One region of the Erwinia sp. TECH1 genome, then DNA from elsewhere that is predicted to be linked to it. Evidence: predicted binding sites of a transcription regulator. Region 1 holds the regulator's gene; each other region holds the start of a gene.
What was found. The regulator PurR, encoded in region 1, represses purine synthesis genes. The targets are predictions, from matches to a motif close to CANGCAAACGTTTGCNTG.
Positions count from the first base shown of each region.

Region 2: a site for PurR is predicted at 3,982-3,999, ahead of galS (HTH-type transcriptional regulator GalS). Genes of this name have one in related genera too.
Region 3: a site for PurR is predicted at 3,188-3,205, ahead of cvpA (colicin V production protein). Genes of this name have one in related genera too.

Region 1 is NZ_JBSRZK010000001.1:2,105,212-2,111,179, forward strand. Features, by position in the region: gene cfa (cyclopropane fatty acyl phospholipid synthase) at 1-29, opposite strand, end outside; gene punC (purine nucleoside transporter PunC) at 328-1,515, opposite strand; gene punR (DNA-binding transcriptional activator PunR) at 1,630-2,538, shown strand; gene purR (HTH-type transcriptional repressor PurR) at 2,569-3,594, opposite strand; gene ACVWZ0_RS09940 (C40 family peptidase) at 3,914-4,696, opposite strand; gene ACVWZ0_RS09945 (Grx4 family monothiol glutaredoxin) at 5,057-5,395, shown strand; gene rnt (ribonuclease T) at 5,457-5,968, opposite strand, start outside.
Region 2 is NZ_JBSRZK010000001.1:3,186,720-3,192,687, reverse strand. Features, by position in the region: gene ptrR (putrescine utilization regulator PtrR) at 1-703, opposite strand, end outside; gene ACVWZ0_RS15020 (YbfB/YjiJ family MFS transporter) at 820-1,956, shown strand; gene folE (GTP cyclohydrolase I FolE) at 2,082-2,747, shown strand; gene yeiB (DUF418 domain-containing protein YeiB) at 2,804-3,955, shown strand; gene galS (HTH-type transcriptional regulator GalS) at 4,107-5,147, shown strand; gene mglB (galactose/glucose ABC transporter substrate-binding protein MglB) at 5,283-5,968, shown strand, end outside.
Region 3 is NZ_JBSRZK010000001.1:3,331,762-3,337,729, forward strand. Features, by position in the region: gene argT (lysine/arginine/ornithine ABC transporter substrate-binding protein ArgT) at 1-150, opposite strand, end outside; gene ACVWZ0_RS15550 (UbiX family flavin prenyltransferase) at 380-949, opposite strand; gene purF (amidophosphoribosyltransferase) at 1,037-2,554, opposite strand; gene cvpA (colicin V production protein) at 2,591-3,076, opposite strand; gene dedD (cell division protein DedD) at 3,414-4,133, opposite strand; gene folC (bifunctional tetrahydrofolate synthase/dihydrofolate synthase) at 4,123-5,382, opposite strand; gene accD (acetyl-CoA carboxylase, carboxyltransferase subunit beta) at 5,446-5,968, opposite strand, start outside.

The DNA of each region.
Region 1 (5,968 bases):
CTCACTTCTTCTATACACGATGAACTCATAGCTTCCCCATCACCCTTCGTGATTGAAACCTGAGAAAAAGAATCATCAATTTCCACAGGGTTTGAGAAAACGCACGCTTAGCCGTGCGCCTGATATCCGGCGTTACAGAGGATTGAACTGAAACCTACAGAATGAGGGTGACGCCTGCCACAAAAGAGAACACCCGGACAACCCTGTCAGGAATCAAAAAAATGATACAAAGTTGTTATGAATTATTGCCTGAAATTGAGTATATGCTCACCTCAGGCAATATTCAACGCCTTATCGTTAGGACGCTAACTAAATAGATTCAGCCAGTTAACGACGGCTCTGAGCGTGGGTCAGGGGAGCGTTGGCTAACGTCGTCCTTTGTAAAATATAGCCAATAATTGTCAAAAACACAGTACTGAGCATGACCAGCGACGTGGTGGCGAGCGGGTTAGCAATAAAACCGGAAACAATCATGCTGGCGACGAAGCAGAGACCAAGCTGCAGCGTGTTTTGCAGCGCGGCTGCTTTACCGCTGGCCTGCGGAAAAGGCAGCAGCGCATTCGCCACCACAATCGGATAGATAGCGCCGTTGGCCAGCGCCATACCGCAAAACGGCAGCAGCAGCGCCCAGGTCGAAGGCGTTTCCACCTGTGCGGCGATGAAAAACGCGCCCACGCTGAGGGCATACAGCGTCAGCAGCCAGGGCAGCAGCGAAGCGCCTTCGGTCTGCTTCAGCAGCGCCCGACAGCCGTAGCCGCCGGCGAGAAAGGCCAGCGTCTGCGGCACGTAGCTAAGGCCGATATCGCCCGGCGACATGCCCAGTTCGGCCAGAATAAATGGCGAACCGGTCAGCCAGGCGAAAAAGCTGGCGGAGCAGGCGGCGTAAATCAGCACGTTGCCGCTCCAGATCGGTGACTTCAGCAGCGTGAAGAAACCTACTTTCGCCTCTTCTTTATGCTCTTTTGGCGCAGGCGTCGACAGAAAAAGCGTGGCGACCAGCAGGATCAGGGCCAGCAGCAGCAGCGCCAGGAAAATCGACCGCCAGGCAAAGTGGTTCAGCAGCCAGGCACCCAGCAGCGGGGCCAGCGCCGGCGACAGCGCCACCAGCGGCATAATAGTGGCAAACACGCGGTTGGCCTGCGCGCCGGAATAGCGATCGATTACCAGCGCCTGCCAGCTGACGGCGGCGGCGCAAATGCCTACCGCCTGTAAAAAGCGCAGCGTCAGCAGCATGGTGGTGGATTCCGCCCACCACATTGCGCCGCAGCTGACGGCAAACAGCCCCAGCCCCATCAACAGCACCGGCTTGCGGCCAATGCGGTCGGAAAGCGGCCCCCAGAACAGCTGCGCGCTGGCAAACCCGGCCAGGAACAGGCTGAGGCTGGCGCTGATGACGCCCGCTTCGGTTTGCAAATCCTGCTGCATCGCCGTAAAGGCGGGCAGATACATATCGGTGGCAAGAAAACCCGCAACGCTGAGCAGCGCGAGGTAAAGTAAAAATCCTTTCGACGGCATGAGATTTTGCTCTTTTTTATCAGGTGAATAGCGGACGGCAGTGTAAAAGAGTGCGATAGCGGTTGTGAAACGGTAATATTTGCGTCTTGCGTTCAAAAATTTTGCAGGAAGAATATGTGGTCAGAACACTCGCTTGAGGTGATTGATGCGGTCGCCCGAACCGGCAGCTTTACCGCCGCAGCGGCGGAGCTGCATCGCGTTCCGTCCGCCATCAGCTATACCGTGCGCCAGCTGGAAGAGTGGCTGGCGGTGCCGCTGTTCGAGCGGCGTCACCGGGACGTGGTCTTAACGGCGGCGGGCGAGGTCTTTATTCAGGAAGGGCGGAGTGTTATCAAAAAAATGCTTGCCACGCGACGCCAGTGTCAGCAGGTCGCCAACGGCTGGCGCGGCCAGCTGAATATTGCCGTCGATCGCATTGTTAAAACCGCGCGTACGCGCCAGCTGGTGGTGGATTTTTACCGACATTTTCCCGATATGGAACTGCATCTTTCACCGGAGGTATTCAACGGCGTATGGGATGCGCTGGCCGACGGCCGGGTTGACGTGGCGATAGGCGCGACGCAGGCCATTCCGGTCGGCGGACGCTTCGCCTTTCGCAATATGGGAATGCTCAACTGGCGCTGCGTGGTGAAGGCGGATCATCCGCTTGCGCAACACCGGGAGAAGGTTAGCGAGGAGGCGATCCGGGAGTGGCCTTCGCTGGTGCTGGAAGATACCTCGCGCGCGCTGCCGAAAAGAACCACCTGGACGCTGGATAATCAGCGACGGCTGGTCGCGCCGGACTGGGAGAGCGCGTTTGATTGCCTGCTGGCCGGGCTGTGTGTCGGCATGGTGCCGGGGCATCTTGCGCAACCGCTGCTGCAAAACGGCTCGCTGTGCGAACTGAGGCTGGATCCGCCTTTTCCGGATAGCCCCTGCTGCGTCAGCTGGTCGGAACAGCAGGCGTCGCCAGCGCTGCGCTGGCTGCTGGATTATTTAGGCGAAACGGAAACGCTGAACAGCGAATGGCTGCGGGAGGCGTAAAAGACGGGCAGCGGATGGCCGCCCGTGCGCTTAGCGACGGTAGTCGAGGAAAGGGCCGTCCGCTACGGAGCGACGTTCAATCAGCGTCGGATGCACTTCAATCGTCTGCGGCTCTTCGCGTTTGCTGGTAATACGATCGAGCAGCATATTGAAGGCCGTTGCGCCCAGACGCTCTTTCGGCTGGTGGACGGTGGTCAGCGCGGGGGTAAAGTAGCGCGAGTTGCGCACGTTATCATACCCGATCACCGAAATATCCTGCGGTACGCGCAGGCCCATCTCGTCTGCGGCGCAAATCGCGCCCATCGCCATCACGTCGCCGCCGCAGAATACCGCGGTAGGACGCTGTTTTTGCGCCAGCAGCTGCTGCATGGCGCGATAGCCCGATTCCGGCTCAAAATCGCCCTGAACCAGCCACTCTTCGCGCAGCGTAATCCCCGCTTCGTTCAGCGCCTTGAGGAAGCCGGCATGACGACCGCCGCCGGTATTGCGCTCCATATGGCCCGGGATCACGCCGATATCGCGGTGGCCGCGATCGATCAGATAGCGGCCTGCCAGATAACCGCCTTCAAAAGCGTTATCGAGAATAGTGTCGGTAAAATCGCCGCGCGACTCGCCCCAGTCCATGACGACCATCGGGATGTTGCGGTGATCTTCCAGCATCTTAATCAGCTCATCCGGGTACTCGGCGCACATGACCAGCAGGCCATCGACGCGTTTTTGCGCCATCATCGACAGATAGGCCTGCTGCTTTTCCAGTTCGTTATGCGCGTTGCCCAAAATCAGCGTATAGCCTTTGGCAAAACAGCTGTGTTCAACCGCCTCAATAATTTCGGCGAAATAGGGCGCCTCGCTGGAGGTCGCCAGCAGGCCAATGGTTTTGGTGTTATTGACCTTCAGGCTGCGGGCCACGGCGCTGGGCGAATAGTGCAGCGCTTTGATCGCTGCCCAGACGGCTTCCCGCGTGTCTTCAGCGACAAAGCGGGTTTTATTAATGACGTGGGACACCGTGGTGGTTGAGACACCGGCGCGTTTGGCCACATCTTTTATGGTTGCCATGGAAAAAGACTCCTGCGCTGTTCAGTAAGTCACTGAAAAGCGGTTTGTTAAACGATTGCCTGGAATGATGATAATCCTGATATAAGTTGCGCATAATTTGTTGCGGAATGGTTATAACAGGAGGGAGTTCAGGGTGGCGAAACAGACTTGAGCAGAACATCATGTCGGCTAAATGCCTGTTGCGCAACAAACCGTGGATTCTAACAAGAGCAGGCGCAGAACACGAGGGTTTTAGGGCAACAGGCGAAAATTTTGCGCAAATAAGAGTAAACCGGCCCGGATCGTTTGCGCGATCCGGGCCTCCAGCCTGCTGAGTGGGCTAGCGGATAGTTTTCGGCGTCATGACGCGGCGAGCGCCGACGTAGTGCTGCTCCCAGTAATCTTCGCTGAGCATACTCACCTGGATATCCTTGCCGGTACGCGGCGACTGGATAAACTTGCCGTTGCCCAGGTAAACGCCAACGTGATCCGCCGAGGCGCGGCCGTTGATGCTGAAAAATACCAGATCGCCTTTTTCCAGCTCGTTGCGCTTGATCGAAGCCGCATCCCGCAGATGGTACATTTCGTTAGCGGTGCGAGGGATCTTAAACTTCACCAGATCTTTATAGGCATACCAGACCAGACCGCTACAGTCGAAACCGGTCTTGGGCGAGGTGCCGCCCCAGAGATAGGGCTTGCCCAGCTGGTTCATCAGCTTGCTCATCGCCGTTTCGCGGGCTTTCTGATAGCGGGCGCGATGCGCTTTGCTGAGCTTAAGCGGGGCCGAGGCCGAGCCGCTGGTTAAGGCTTCCGTCTCTTCGTTGCGCAAGCGATGACGACCATAGCGTTTCTTGGGCGGCAGCGCAGCGGCGACGGTCTGCGTTTTTTTGCGCAGCTTAAACTTTTTAGCAAGGGGCGAACGGCTTTTGGTTGGGCTGGCTTCTTTTACTTTACGTGTAGAGGTTTTCACCGGGCGGCGCTTGCGGCGATCGTCTTCACGAGCAGGCGTGGCGCTGTCTGCTTTGTGGTGGTCCGCTTTAACGGCAGCGTGTGGCGATGCGTGCGCCACAGACATAAACAGCTGGGCAAAGGCCAGCATCAGCAACGTGATGAGTAAACGCATCTTTACCATTAACAGTTTGTGCTCCCGCCAGTGGCAAGAGCATGGCTAAATAAGGAGATCTGCGCCTGGGCAGTCAGTCAGGACGATTCTAATCGAACTCTTTACTAAAAAGTAAGGCCTTTTTTGTTTCAATCGTCGCAAAGCGGTAAAAGCTGTAAAATTTAGCCTGTTCAAACATTTATCTGCGCAAATTTGCCGCTGATATTTACAGTTAACGCAGCACCGCCGGACCGAAAATGGTATTTTAACATTTTGTTTTCCGACCGTAGCGTCAGCGGGCGACTGAAAATGACATTTTCATCACGCTCGCAGACTCGCTACACTATACAGACACGAAGTAGCCGATTGAGGAAGGCATTTATGAGCACCATTGAGAAGATTGAGCGCCAGATCGCAGAAAACCCGATTCTGCTGTATATGAAAGGTTCCCCAAAACTGCCAAGCTGCGGCTTTTCCGCGCAGGCCGTACAGGCGCTGTCCGCCTGCGGCGAGCGTTTCGCCTATGTCGATATCCTGCAGAATCCGGAAATTCGTGCTGAGCTGCCTAAATACGCCAACTGGCCGACTTTTCCACAGCTGTGGGTAGACGGCGAGCTGGTCGGCGGCTGTGACATCATTATTCAGATGTTTCAGGCGGGCGAACTGCAGCAGCTGATCAAAGAGACGGCGCAGAAATATCCTTCCGACGCAACAGAATAAAACGTTGCGCTAAGCGAAGAGACTATCGGACAGGCCTGACAATGCGTCAGGCCTGTTTTTTTTAGTCGAGGTTCGCCGTTTCCGCCAGCGGCCAGCCGCCCAGACGTTTCCAGCGATTAACCAGCTCACAGAACAGATCGGCCGTCTGCACGGTATCATACAGCGCGGAATGCGCCTGCGAACTGTCGAAAGGCATTCCGGCGGCCGTACAGGCTTTCGCCAGCACCGTTTGCCCCAGCACCAGACCGCTCAGCGCGGCGGTATCAAAGGTGACAAACGGGTGGAAAGGATTACGCTTCAGCCCGGCTCTTTCCGCCGCGGCATTCATAAAATTCAGATCGAAAGTGGCGTTATGAGCCACCATGACGGCACGATTGCAGCCCTGATCTTTGATACCTTTGCGCACGGCTTTAAAGATGGCGTGCAGCGCTTCGTACTCGCTGACCGCGCCGCGCAGCGGATTGGCAGGATCGATGCCGTTAAAGGCCAGCGCTTCGGGTTGCAGAACAGACCCTTCGAACGGCTCAACGTGAAAATGGAGCGTTTCGTCTTTCTCCAGCCAGCCATCGTCGT
Region 2 (5,968 bases), 1.1 Mb from region 1:
GCAGTATCGCCAGCCCGGCGCCGCTGGCTACGCAGGCCAGCATGGCGTGATAGGACTGGATCTCCATAAACGGGCCGGGTGAAATCCCCGCCTGACGAAACCAGTTTTCTAAACGAAGACGGTAAGAGCAGCCGGGACGGAAGGCGAACAGCGTATCGCCTGCGGCATCTTCAGGGCGCTGAATGGGCGCATGGTGCAGGTTGCTGATCAGCACCATGCGCTCGCTAAAGGTTTTGCAGCTGTTCAGCTCGTCGGCCACGACCGGGCCTTCGGCCAGCGCGGCGGCCAGCGTGCCTTTCCGCACCTGCTCAATGATTTCACCCGAGGTACCGGTGACCAGCGACAGCGTGACCTCAGGATAGCGCTGATGGTAGGTTGACAATAAAGAGGGCAGGTGGACAGCGGCGGTGCTCTCCATCGATCCCAGCGCAAATATGCCGCCAGGCTCGCCGTTGTGCGTCATTGCCAGCGCTTCCTCGCTGAGCGCCAGGATCCGCTGCGCATAGCACAAAAAATTATGGCCCATCGGCGACAGCCGCAGGCGCTGCTTTTCGCGGATAAAAAGATCGATGCCCGTTTCCTGCTCCAGCTGGCGCAGCCTGGTCGTCAGGTTGGACGGCACGCGATGCAGCTGTTCGGCGGCGCGCGCCAGCGAACCGGTCTCCGCTACCGCGCAGAACATTTTAAGCTGGGTCAGATCCATTTATTCTCTTTTCGTAAACAAGTTGGTTTGTATTATTCACTTTTTGTAAGTCTATCCATGATGCAGACTGACTGCAACACTTTCATCAAGCCGGATAAAGCCGGAAGGGAGAACAAATGGCAATACGGGTAGCGCTAAGCGCTTTTATTGCGCTGATTGTCGCGATGGGCATTGGGCGGTTTACCTTTACGCCGCAGGTGCCGCTGATGATTACGGAGCATCAGCTGACGCTGACCAGCGCGGCGGTGGTCGCGGCCTTCAACTACCTGGGCTACCTCTGCGGCTCCTGGAACGCGATGCGGACGACCACGCACGTGGAGGCCAGGCTTAAGGCAGGCATCGGCGGCGCGGTGATCCTGACGCTGCTTTCCGCCTGCGTGTCCGATGCCTGGCTGCACGGCGTGGTGCGCTTTGCGATCGGCTGGGCCAGCGGCTGGGCGATGGTGCTGGTAGCGGCATGGAGCAACGAGCAGCTGCATAAATATGGCCGTCCCGGCTTAAGCGCCGCCGTCTTCGCCGGGCCGGGCATGGGCATCTTTCTGAGCGGGCTGCTGGCCGTGTTTCTTCACGCACGCCAGGTCAGCGCCGCGCAGGCCTGGTGCGCCTATGGCGTGCTGGCGCTGGTGCTGGCTTCTCTTATTTTTCGTTTCCTGCCGCGTAAAGGCGAGCTGCACCGGCCCGAAACCACGCCGGAACCGCTGGTGCTGACCAGCGGGCTGAAAAAGCTGGTCTGGAGCTACAGCCTGGCCGGCTTTGGCTACATCATTCCCGCCACGTTTCTGTCGCAGATGGCGGCGGCCCGTTTCCCTGCCAGCGCTTTTGCGCAGTTTGTCTGGCCCATTTTTGGCGGCACGGCGGTGTTAGGCGTCGGGCTGGGCATTGTTATGCGGCATATCGGTTCATCCAATACGCGGCTGGCGTTTAACCTGTGGGCGCAGGCGCTGGGCGTGCTGTGCGCCGCCGTGGTGCCGGGTTTGAGCGGGCTGGTGGTCGGTTCAATACTGATGGGCATTGGCTTTCTTAACCTGGTGTCGCTTTCGCTGCAATATGCCCGCGAGATGGCGCCACGCCATAGCCGGTATATGGCGGGTCTGCTGACCACCGGTTACGCTATCGGCCAGCTGGCCGGGCCGCTGGTTTCCGCACTTTCCACCACTTTTACCCATCGCCTCGAGCCAGCGCTTTACGTCGCGGGCGCGGGACTGCTGGTGGCCGGGCTGCTGGTCTGGCGGCGCGATCCCGGTGCTGCATGAAACAGTTTCAGGGTGGTTTAGCTTGATTCGCTGGATTAACGACGCGTTGTGTACCAAAATACGCCCTCTGAAATTGTACCGGTCCCGTCGGGACCGGCGTTACACCTGCTGGAGAATAGATCGCCATGGCTACGTTAAGTCAGGAAGCCACACTTGTTCACGAAGCGCTGCTTGCGCGTGGACTGGAAACACCCCTACGCTCGCCTGCGCGTGATATGGATGACGAAACCCGCAGGCGGCTGATCGCCGGGCACATGACCGAAGTCATGCAGCTGCTTAATCTTGATTTAGAAGATGACAGCCTGATGGAAACGCCGCACCGCATCGCTAAGATGTATGTGAATGAGGTGTTCTCCGGCCTGGACTACGCCAACTTCCCGAAAATCACCCTGATTGAAAACAAAATGAAGGTGGACGAAATGGTGACGGTGCGGGATATCACGCTGACCAGCACCTGCGAGCACCACTTTGTGATCATCGACGGCAAAGCGACGGTAGCCTATATCCCGAAAGATAAAGTGATTGGCCTGTCGAAGATTAACCGCATCGTGCAGTTTTTCTCTTCCCGTCCACAGGTACAGGAAAGGCTGACCCAGCAGATCCTGGTTGCGCTGCAAACGCTGCTTGGCACCAATAACGTCGCGGTTTCCATCGACGCGGTGCACTACTGCGTAAAAGCGCGCGGCATTCGTGATGCGACCAGCGCCACCACCACCACTTCACTGGGCGGCCTGTTCAAATCCAGCCAGAACACCCGTCAGGAGTTTCTGCGCGCCGTTCGCCACAGCTAAGCTACGGCGCGCCGTCGTAGCCAGTTGTTACCCTTCACCACAGTCAGGGCCTGCCGATGCCTCGTATTCAGACGCTGGATTTTATTCGGGGCATCGCCATTCTGGGGATCCTGCTGCTCAACATTAACGCCTTCGGTCTGCCGGGCGCCGCCTATCTGAACCCGGCGTGGCAGGGCAGCGTTACGCCGGGCGATGCCTGGACGTGGGCGCTGATCGATTTCTTTGCCCAGCTGAAATTCCTCGCGCTGTTTGCGCTGCTGTTTGGCGGCGGCTTGCAATTGCTGCTTTCGCGCGGCAAACGCTGGCTACAGGCGCGCCTGAGCTGGCTGGTGCTGCTCGGTTTTCTGCACTGTCTGCTGTTCTGGGAAGGGGACATCCTGCTGGATTACGGGCTGATTGGGCTGGTAGCCTGGCGGATGATCCGCGACGTCTCCTCGACGCGGCAGCTGTTTAATACCGGCGTGATGCTTTATATCGTGGGCTGCGGCGTGCTGCTGGTGTTCGGCCTGCTGTCGGGCCATCAGCCTAACAATTCCTGGCTGGCGGGGGCGGCGGATATTCAGTATGAAACCTTCTGGAAAACCCACGGCGGTTGGGAAGCGGTGCGCAACCGTCTCGATCTGCTCTCGTCAGGCCTGCTGTCGCTGGCGGCGCAGTACGGCTGGCAGCTGGCCGGCCTGATGCTGATTGGCGGCGCCTTGATGCGCAGCGGCTGGCTACAGGGGCGCTGGAGCCTGACCCACTACCGGCGCACTGCGCTGATGCTGCTGCTGCTGGCGGCCATCATCGAAATACCGGGCATTTATCTGCAGTGGGCTTGCGGCTGGGCATTTTATCCGTCAGCGTTCTATTTACAGCTGCCGCGCGAGCTGAGCGCGCCGCTTCAGGCTATCGGCTATGCCGCGCTTTGCTTTGGTTTCTGGCCTACGCTGGCCCGTTTTACCCTCACGCGCGCCATCAGCAGCGTAGGGCGGATGGCGCTGAGCAACTATTTACTGCAAACGCTGCTTTGCACCACGCTTTTTAACCATTTCGGCTGGTTCAACCGGCTCGATCGGCCGCAGCTGCTGGTGGTAGTGCTGCTGGTCTGGCTGGTAAATCTCCTCTTTTCGCTGTGCTGGCTGCGCTATTTCCGCCAGGGGCCGGTCGAATGGTGCTGGCGTCAGCTCACCCGTCTGAGCAGCCGCGACGTAATGTTACAAAAATGATAAGCGTCACAAATGTGACGGAAAGGGATGTAACCGTTTTCATCAGTGTGACCTGATTCACGCAGTCTTGCCTTGCCCTTTGTCAGAATAGCCCCGCAAACAACGCATCCGGGAGGGCTATGCAAACCTTATCTTCCACAGGCAGTCAGCCATGATCACCATTCGCGATGTAGCCCGTGAGGCTGGCGTGTCGGTGGCGACGGTTTCACGCGTGCTTAACCACAGCGCGGCGGTCACACAGGAAACGCGGGAAAAAGTGCTGGGCATCGTCGGCCAGCTGGGCTACCGACCCAACGCCAACGCGCAGGCGCTGGCTTCCCAGGTCAGCGATACCATCGGCGTGGTGGTGATGGACGTCTCCGATCCCTTCTTCGGCGCGCTGGTCAAAGCGGTGGATACCGTCGCGCAGCGTATGCAAAAACACGTACTTATCAACAACTCCTATCATCAGGCGGACAAAGAGCGGCACGCTATCGAGGTGCTGATCCGTCAGCGTTGCGGCGCGCTGATCGTTCATGCCAAAGCCCTGGCAGACGACGAGCTGGCCTCGCTGATGGATCAGGTGCCCGGCATGGTGCTGATCAACCGCGTAGTGCCGGGCTACGCGCACCGCTGCGTCTGCCTGGACAACGTCAGCGGCGCGCTGATGGCGATGCGCATGTTGCAACAGCAGGGCCACCGGCGCATCGGTTATCTGGGGTCGAGCCATACTATCGAAGATACAGACCAGCGACGCGCGGGCTGGCGGCAGGCGCTGGCCGAGCAGGCTACCCAGCCTGCCGAAAGCTGGATCGCCAGCGCCGAGCCGGATATGCAGGGCGGAGAGGCGGCGATGGTGGAGCTGCTGGGGCGTAATCTCCACCTCAGCGCCGTGTTCGCCTATAACGACAGCATGGCCGCCGGGGCGCTGACCGCGCTGAAAGATAACGGCATTGCGGTGCCGCAGCAGCTGTCGGTGATTGGCTTCGACGATATCCCCATTTCCCGCTATACCGACCCGCAGCTGACGACCGTCCGCTATCCTATTGTTTCCATGGCTAAACTGGCTACCGAACTGGCGTTGAAAGGCGCGGCGGGCCTGCTGGACGAGTCGGCCGGTCACTGCTTTATGCCAACGCTGGTGCGCCGTCATTCCGTCGCGCCCTGCCAAAGTGTGGCGGCGATCACTATACGCAACGATACCGCCATGTAACCGTTTTCAATCCGTGAGTAAGTTCACAGTTAATTAACATCTGCTTCACTAAGATGGCCGTGCCTGGCCGGGACAGAATAACAACACGGTCCGGCTGCACACGCATACCGACCCTACAAAGAACCGGAGAGAACAATGAAGAAGGCATTCACCCTCACAGCCCTGGTTGCCAGCATGATGTTTGGCGCAACGGCGCAGGCGGCCGATACCCGCATTGGCGTAACCATTTATAAATATGATGACAACTTTATGTCCGTGGTGCGCAAGGATATCGAGAAGGAAGCGAAAAACAGCAGCGGCATTCAGCTGCTGATGAACGATTCGCAGAACAGCCAGTCAACGCAAAACGATCAGATTGACGTGATGGTGGCGAAAGGCGTGAAGGCGCTGGCGATTAACCTTGTCGATCCGGCGGCGGCGGCGGTGGTTATCAGTAAAGCCAAAGCCAACGATATTCCGATTGTTTTCTTCAACAAAGAGCCTTCTGCTAAAGCGCTGGCCAGCTACGACAAGGCTTACTATGTCGGTACCGATTCTAAAGAGTCCGGCGTCAAGCAGGGCGAGCTGATTGAGAAACACTGGAAAGCCAATGCCAACTGGGATCTGAACAAAGACGGCGTGGTGCAGTTTGTGCTGCTGAAAGGCGAGCCGGGCCACCCGGATGCCGAAGCGCGTACCAAATACGTGATCGAAACCCTGAATAAAGACGGCCTGAAAACGCAGCAGCTGCATCTGGATACCGCCATGTGGGATACCGCTCAGGCAAAAGACAAGATGGACGCGTGGCTCTCCGGCCCGAACGGCAACAAAATCGAAGTGGT
Region 3 (5,968 bases), 1.2 Mb from region 1:
AAAGCCCACCAGTTCGCCCTGCGCGTTTTTGGATTCAAACGGCGCATAGGTTGGGTCGGTGCCGATACGCAGCGTTTTGGGCACGGCGGCCAGCGCGCTACCGGCAGAGAACGCCAGCAGCAGAGAAAGAGCCATCACCTGCTTCTTCATAGATTATCCTCAGAGTCACTTTTATTATGGAGGGGCCAGCGTAAAGACGTGCAGCTTTCATGCCACCTTTACCAGAGGGTCACGAAAGCGCACCGGCGCATAAAGAAGTTAAAAAAACGCGACCCGACAGCAGGATTATGGAAGAAGAATGCCTCGCTTTGGTGCATTTTCTGCACGCAAAGCGTGTTTATGGGAGCGGGCGCACCAAAAAAGCGCAGGAGACAGGCTTCTATGCACCCTGCCAGCGCGTGAAAAGATCGTTATCCAGCTCGATATCAAACTGATCCAGCACGCGGTTGACCGTCTGGTCAACGATGTCCATGACGTTCTCAGGACGATGATAGAAGGCCGGTACGGGCGGCATGATAATCGCGCCCAGCTCCGCCGCCGTGGTCATCATCCGCAGATGCCCAAGATGCAGCGGCGTTTCCCGCACGCAGAGCACCAGCCGACGACGCTCTTTCAGGATCACGTCCGCCGCACGCGTCAGCAGACCGTCGCTGTAGCTGTGGACGATGCCGGACAGCGTTTTCATTGAACAGGGCAGGATAGCCATTCCGTCGGTTTTGAACGAGCCGGAAGAGATGCTGGCGGCGATATCCCGCGCGTCATGCACCACATCCGCCATCGCCTGCACGTCGCGCACGGAATAGTCGCTTTCCAGCGCCAGCGTCTGCCGCGCGGCCTGGCTCATCACCAGATGCGTTTCCACTCCATCGACCTGTTGCAGTATCTGGAGCGTGCGAATGCCGTAAATTACGCCGCTGGCGCCCGAAATGCCGATGATAAGTCGTTTCATAATAATCCTTAACCTTCCTGGGGCCGGCCCAAAAAAAATGGGCCGGAATAGCTTCCGACCCATGATACCAGGAAAGCGGCGAGCGCATCAGCCCTCGTTGTGCATTTCCAGGTTTTCGACCTCGTTCTGGCGCGCCAGCGCTTTTGCGTCGTCGTTGCGCAGCGACTGGATATGCTCCAGATAGCGCTGATCGACATCTTTCGTCACGTAGACGCCGTTAAACACCGAACATTCAAACTGGGCAATATCCGGATTTTCTTCGCGCACCGCCTCAATCAGATCGTCCAGGTCCTGGAAAATCAGCGCGTCGGCTTTGATCAGCTTGCAGATCTCGTCCACTTCCCGCCCGTGCGCAATCAGCTCGGTCGCGCTTGGCATATCGATGCCGTAGACGTTCGGGAAGCGGATTTCCGGCGCGGCGGAAGCCAGATAGACTTTTTTCGCCCCGGCTTCGCGCGCCATTTCAATAATCTGTTCCGACGTGGTGCCGCGCACGATGGAATCGTCCACCAGCAGCACGTTCTTACCGCGAAATTCCGCGCGGTTGGCGTTCAGCTTGCGGCGCACCGCGCTGCGGCGCTGGTGCTGGCCCGGCATAATAAAGGTGCGGCCCACGTAGCGGTTTTTCACAAAACCCTGACGGTAAGGCTTGTCCAGAATGCGCGCCATTTCCAGCGCGATATCGCAGGAGGTTTCCGGGATCGGGATCACCACGTCAATATCCAGGTCTTCCCATTCGCGGGCGATCTTTTCGCCCAGCTTGGTGCCCATGCGCACGCGGGCGCTGTATACGGAAATTTTGTCCAGGAAGGAATCCGGGCGGGCAAAATAGACGTACTCGAACAGGCACGGGTTGCATTTGGGGTTTTCCGCGCATTGACGGGTGAACAGCTGCCCTTTCTCAGTGACGTAAACCGCTTCGCCCGGCGCCACGTCGCGCAGGAACTCAAAGCCCAGCGTATCCAGCGCCACGCTTTCGGAAGCCACCATATACTCGCTGCGGCCGTCCTTCATTGCGCGCTTGCCGATAACCAGCGGACGGATGCCGTTGGGATCGCGGAAGGCGACCAGGCCGTGGCCGATAATCATCGCTACGCAGGCATAAGCGCCGCGCACGTGCTGGTGCACCGCCGCCACCGCCGCGAAGATGTTCTCCGCTTCCAGCGGATAGTGCTGAAAACGATCCAGCTCGGTGGCGAAAATATTCAGCAGGATTTCCGAATCGGAAGTGGTGTTCACGTGACGGCGGCCGCTTTCAAACAGCTGCTTGCGCAGCTCGTGGGCGTTGGTCAGGTTACCGTTGTGCGCAAGCGTAATGCCGTAAGGCGAGTTAACGTAGAAGGGCTGCGCTTCAGAAGCGCTGGAGCTTCCGGCGGTCGGGTAGCGGACGTGGCCGATCCCCATATTGCCCTGCAAACGCTGCATATGGCGGGCTTCAAAAACATCGCTCACCAGGCCGTTTGCTTTACGCAGGCGGAAGCAGTTCAGGGCATCAATGGTAACGATGCCTGCGGCATCCTGGCCACGGTGCTGCAGCACCGTTAACGCATCATAAATCGACTGGTTGACCGGCATAAAACCGGCGATCCCGACAATACCGCACATGTGGTCATTTCCTCATAAGCCGCAACCCCGGCTCAATTACCGGGGTAAAAAACTCGACGTGCTTTTCAGGTAGTCAAAAAACCACCTGATTATATAGCTAAACTGGGGAATCAGCTGGGACTGCTGCCAGTCCGGGCTTTTGGAAAAGCCGGTGAAGGTATCAAGGAAAAACAGCATGGCCGACACAATCAGTACGCCGCGTAATGCCCCGAAACAGACTCCCAGCACCCTGTCGGTTCCCGACAGGCCGGTTTTTTCAACCAGCGAGCCAATCACATAGTTGACTATCGCGCCGACAATCAGCGTGGCGATAAACAATGCCGCGATGGCGATTCCATTTCGAACCAGTTCGTCTTCAAAACCTGTGAACCAGACAGCAAGGAAGGAGTAATAATGACTGGCGACAAAAAATGCGCAACCCCAGGTGACGAGCGAAAGTGCTTCCCGAACGAACCCGCGGATCAGGCTGACAAGAGCCGAAAAACCAATAACCGCAATAATGACGTAATCTATCCAGACCATGAACTCTTCCAGCGACTGTGCCTCTGATCAGGCTGCATCCCTCTGCTGTCTGCCGCGTCGGCACGGGCAGCACAGGGACACAACCTGAGTTCGGGGCGAATTCTAACAGAAAAAGAAAACGTTTGCGTAGCTTTTCCTTAACCGTCCTGATGAAAACCGGGCGTGAAAAAAACCAGCGCAAAACCTGCAGAGATAACGGGAAAACAGGCTGGCCGACTCGTCCCGGCAACTGTTTGATTTACTTTGTTTTACGGGCTGCCGCCTCGCCTGAAACGGCACAACGACAGCCCGATTTCAGCGCCTGAAAGGCGCCGTCTCTTGCTGCGATAGCAACAATCTAACGTGCGCTATAAGGCTTTACCACGCCGCTCAGTCCGGAGATGCCTTTCAGCTCGCCCACGGCGGCCTGCATCTTCGCTTTTGAAGCGTCCGGCCCGACATAAACGCGGGTAATCTGGCCCTGCACCGGCGTTGACGGCACCGTAAAGGCGCGATAGCCGGAAAGGCGCAGCGAGGCGACGATTTCGTTAACCTTAGCGGCGTTCTTCAGCGCCCCCAGCTGCACGACCCACGCCTGACCTGCCGGCGCGCTCTCCTGCTGTACGGGCTTCGGCTCCGGTTTCGGTTCCGGTTTGGTTTCCGGCTTCGCTACCGGCTTAGGTTCCGCCTTCGGCTTCTCTACGGGTTTTGGCTGCGCTTTGGGTTTTTCGACCGGTTTTTCCGTCACAACATGACTTACCGGCGGCGGCGACACCACGGTCGGCTGGTTGCCCGCCTGCGGCGCGGTAGAGCCGCTTTCAGCCTGCGAGGTATTTTCATTGGTCTGGCCCGCTATCGCTGTGCCCGCGCCTTCCGGCGGCTGGGCTGGCAGCGACTGCGTGACCGGCGGCACCATCTCCGTTTCCTGCTGATCGCCAGGCTTAGGCACCAGCGGGATCGCGGCGAACTCTTCTTTATAGTGCTTTTTCTTACCGTCCAGCAGGCCCGGCAGCACGATAACGCCCAGCGCCACGATGATCACCGTTCCGACCAAACGATTTTGAAACTTACTTGCCACTGCCACTCTCCGTTTCCATCGTTTCCATTACCTGCGCTACGGTGTGGAAAGAACCGCACACCAGCACGATATCCTGCGGCCCGGCCTGTCGCCGCGCCTGGTCAAACGCCGCCGCCACGCTGGCACAGGCCTGCGCGCCCGGCAAATGCGCCAGCAGCTGCTCCGCGCTTGCGCCTCGTGGCCCTGCCAGCGGCGCGCAGTACCAGTAGTCGACCTGCGGCGCCAGGCAGGCCAGCGTCCCGGCGATATCTTTGTCGTGCAGCATGCCGACCACCGCATGGACCTTTCCGGCTTTCGGCAGCTCGCCCAGGCGTTCGGCCAGGTAGCCAGCCGCATGAGGATTATGCGCGACATCCAGAATAATGCGCGGCGATTGTGCAACGGTCTGAAAACGACCGGGCAAAATCGCTTTGTCCAGCTCGTAAAGCGTGGCGTCATCAACTTTTAACGATGATGCGCGCAGCGCGGCCAGCGCGGTGGCGGCATTCGGCAGCGGCACCTGCGGCATCGGCAGGCCGTTCAGCGTGCCCCGCGCGTCGGTAAAGCTCCAGTCGTGCCCGCCAACGCGGTAAGACCAGTCGCGACCACGCTTCAATAACTGCGCGCCCAGCTCATCGGCCACTTCGCCAATGGTATGCGGCATATCAGGTTCGCCAACGATAGCAGGCTTGCCGCCACGAAAGACGCCCGCTTTTTCGCGGCCAATGCTTTCACGATCCGGGCCAAGCCAGTCGGTATGATCGAGCGCGATGCTGGTGATTACCGATACGTCGGCATCCACGATATTGGTCGCGTCCAGGCGGCCACCCAGCCCCACTTCCAGGATCACCACATCAAGCTGCGCACGCTTAAACAGCCAGAGCGCGGAAAGCGTACCGTACTCGAAATAGGTCAGCGAAGTGTCGCCGCGCCCTTTTTCAATATCGGCAAATGAGGCGGTATGCTCCGCTTCGGCCAGCTCAAGCCCCTGAATGCGCACGCGTTCGGTATAGCGCACCAGGTGCGGCGAGCTGTAGACGCCGACGCGATAGCCGGCGGCCATCAGCAGCGTTTCCAGCGTCCGGCAGGTGGTGCCTTTGCCGTTGGTGCCGGCGACGGTAAAAACAAACGGAGCAGGTTTAAGAAGGTCAAGCCGTGCGGCGACGCGCTGAACGCGCGCCAGCCCGAGTTCGATAGCCTGAGAATGCAGATTCTCAAGATAATGAAGCCACGTGGCCAGAGGCGACGTGGCTTGAGGAAGAGTATCCATGTATCCCGTTCACAAGTTACGGTTCATTGGTGAAAGGGCGACGCGCGCCCTTTCGGACATCGGTCAGGCTTCAGGGCTTTGCGGCGCCTCTTCCACCTCTGGCACGCGCTCTTCCTGCGGCGCCGGCAGATTCATCATCTTCGCCAGCACGGAGGCGAGCTTAAAGCGCATCACCGGACGGCGCACGATCATGTCGATAGCGCCCTTCTCGATTAAAAATTCGCTGCGCTGGAAGCCCGGCGGCAGTTTTTCACGCACGGTCTGTTCGATCACGCGTGGGCCGGCAAAGCCAATCAGCGCTTTAGGCTCGGCGATGTTCAGATCGCCCAGCATGGCGAAGCTGGCGGAAACGCCGCCCATGGTCGGATCGGTCAGCACGGAGATATAAGGCAGACCGCGCGCCTGCATTTTCGCCAGCGCGGCGCTGGTTTTCGCCATCTGCATCAGCGACATCAGCGCTTCCTGCATACGGGCGCCGCCGGAGGCGGAGAAGCAGATCAGCGGGCAGTTGTCTTCCAGCGCCTGCTCAACGGCACGCACAAAGCGAGCGCCAACCACGGAGCCCATCGAGCCGCCCATAAAGGAG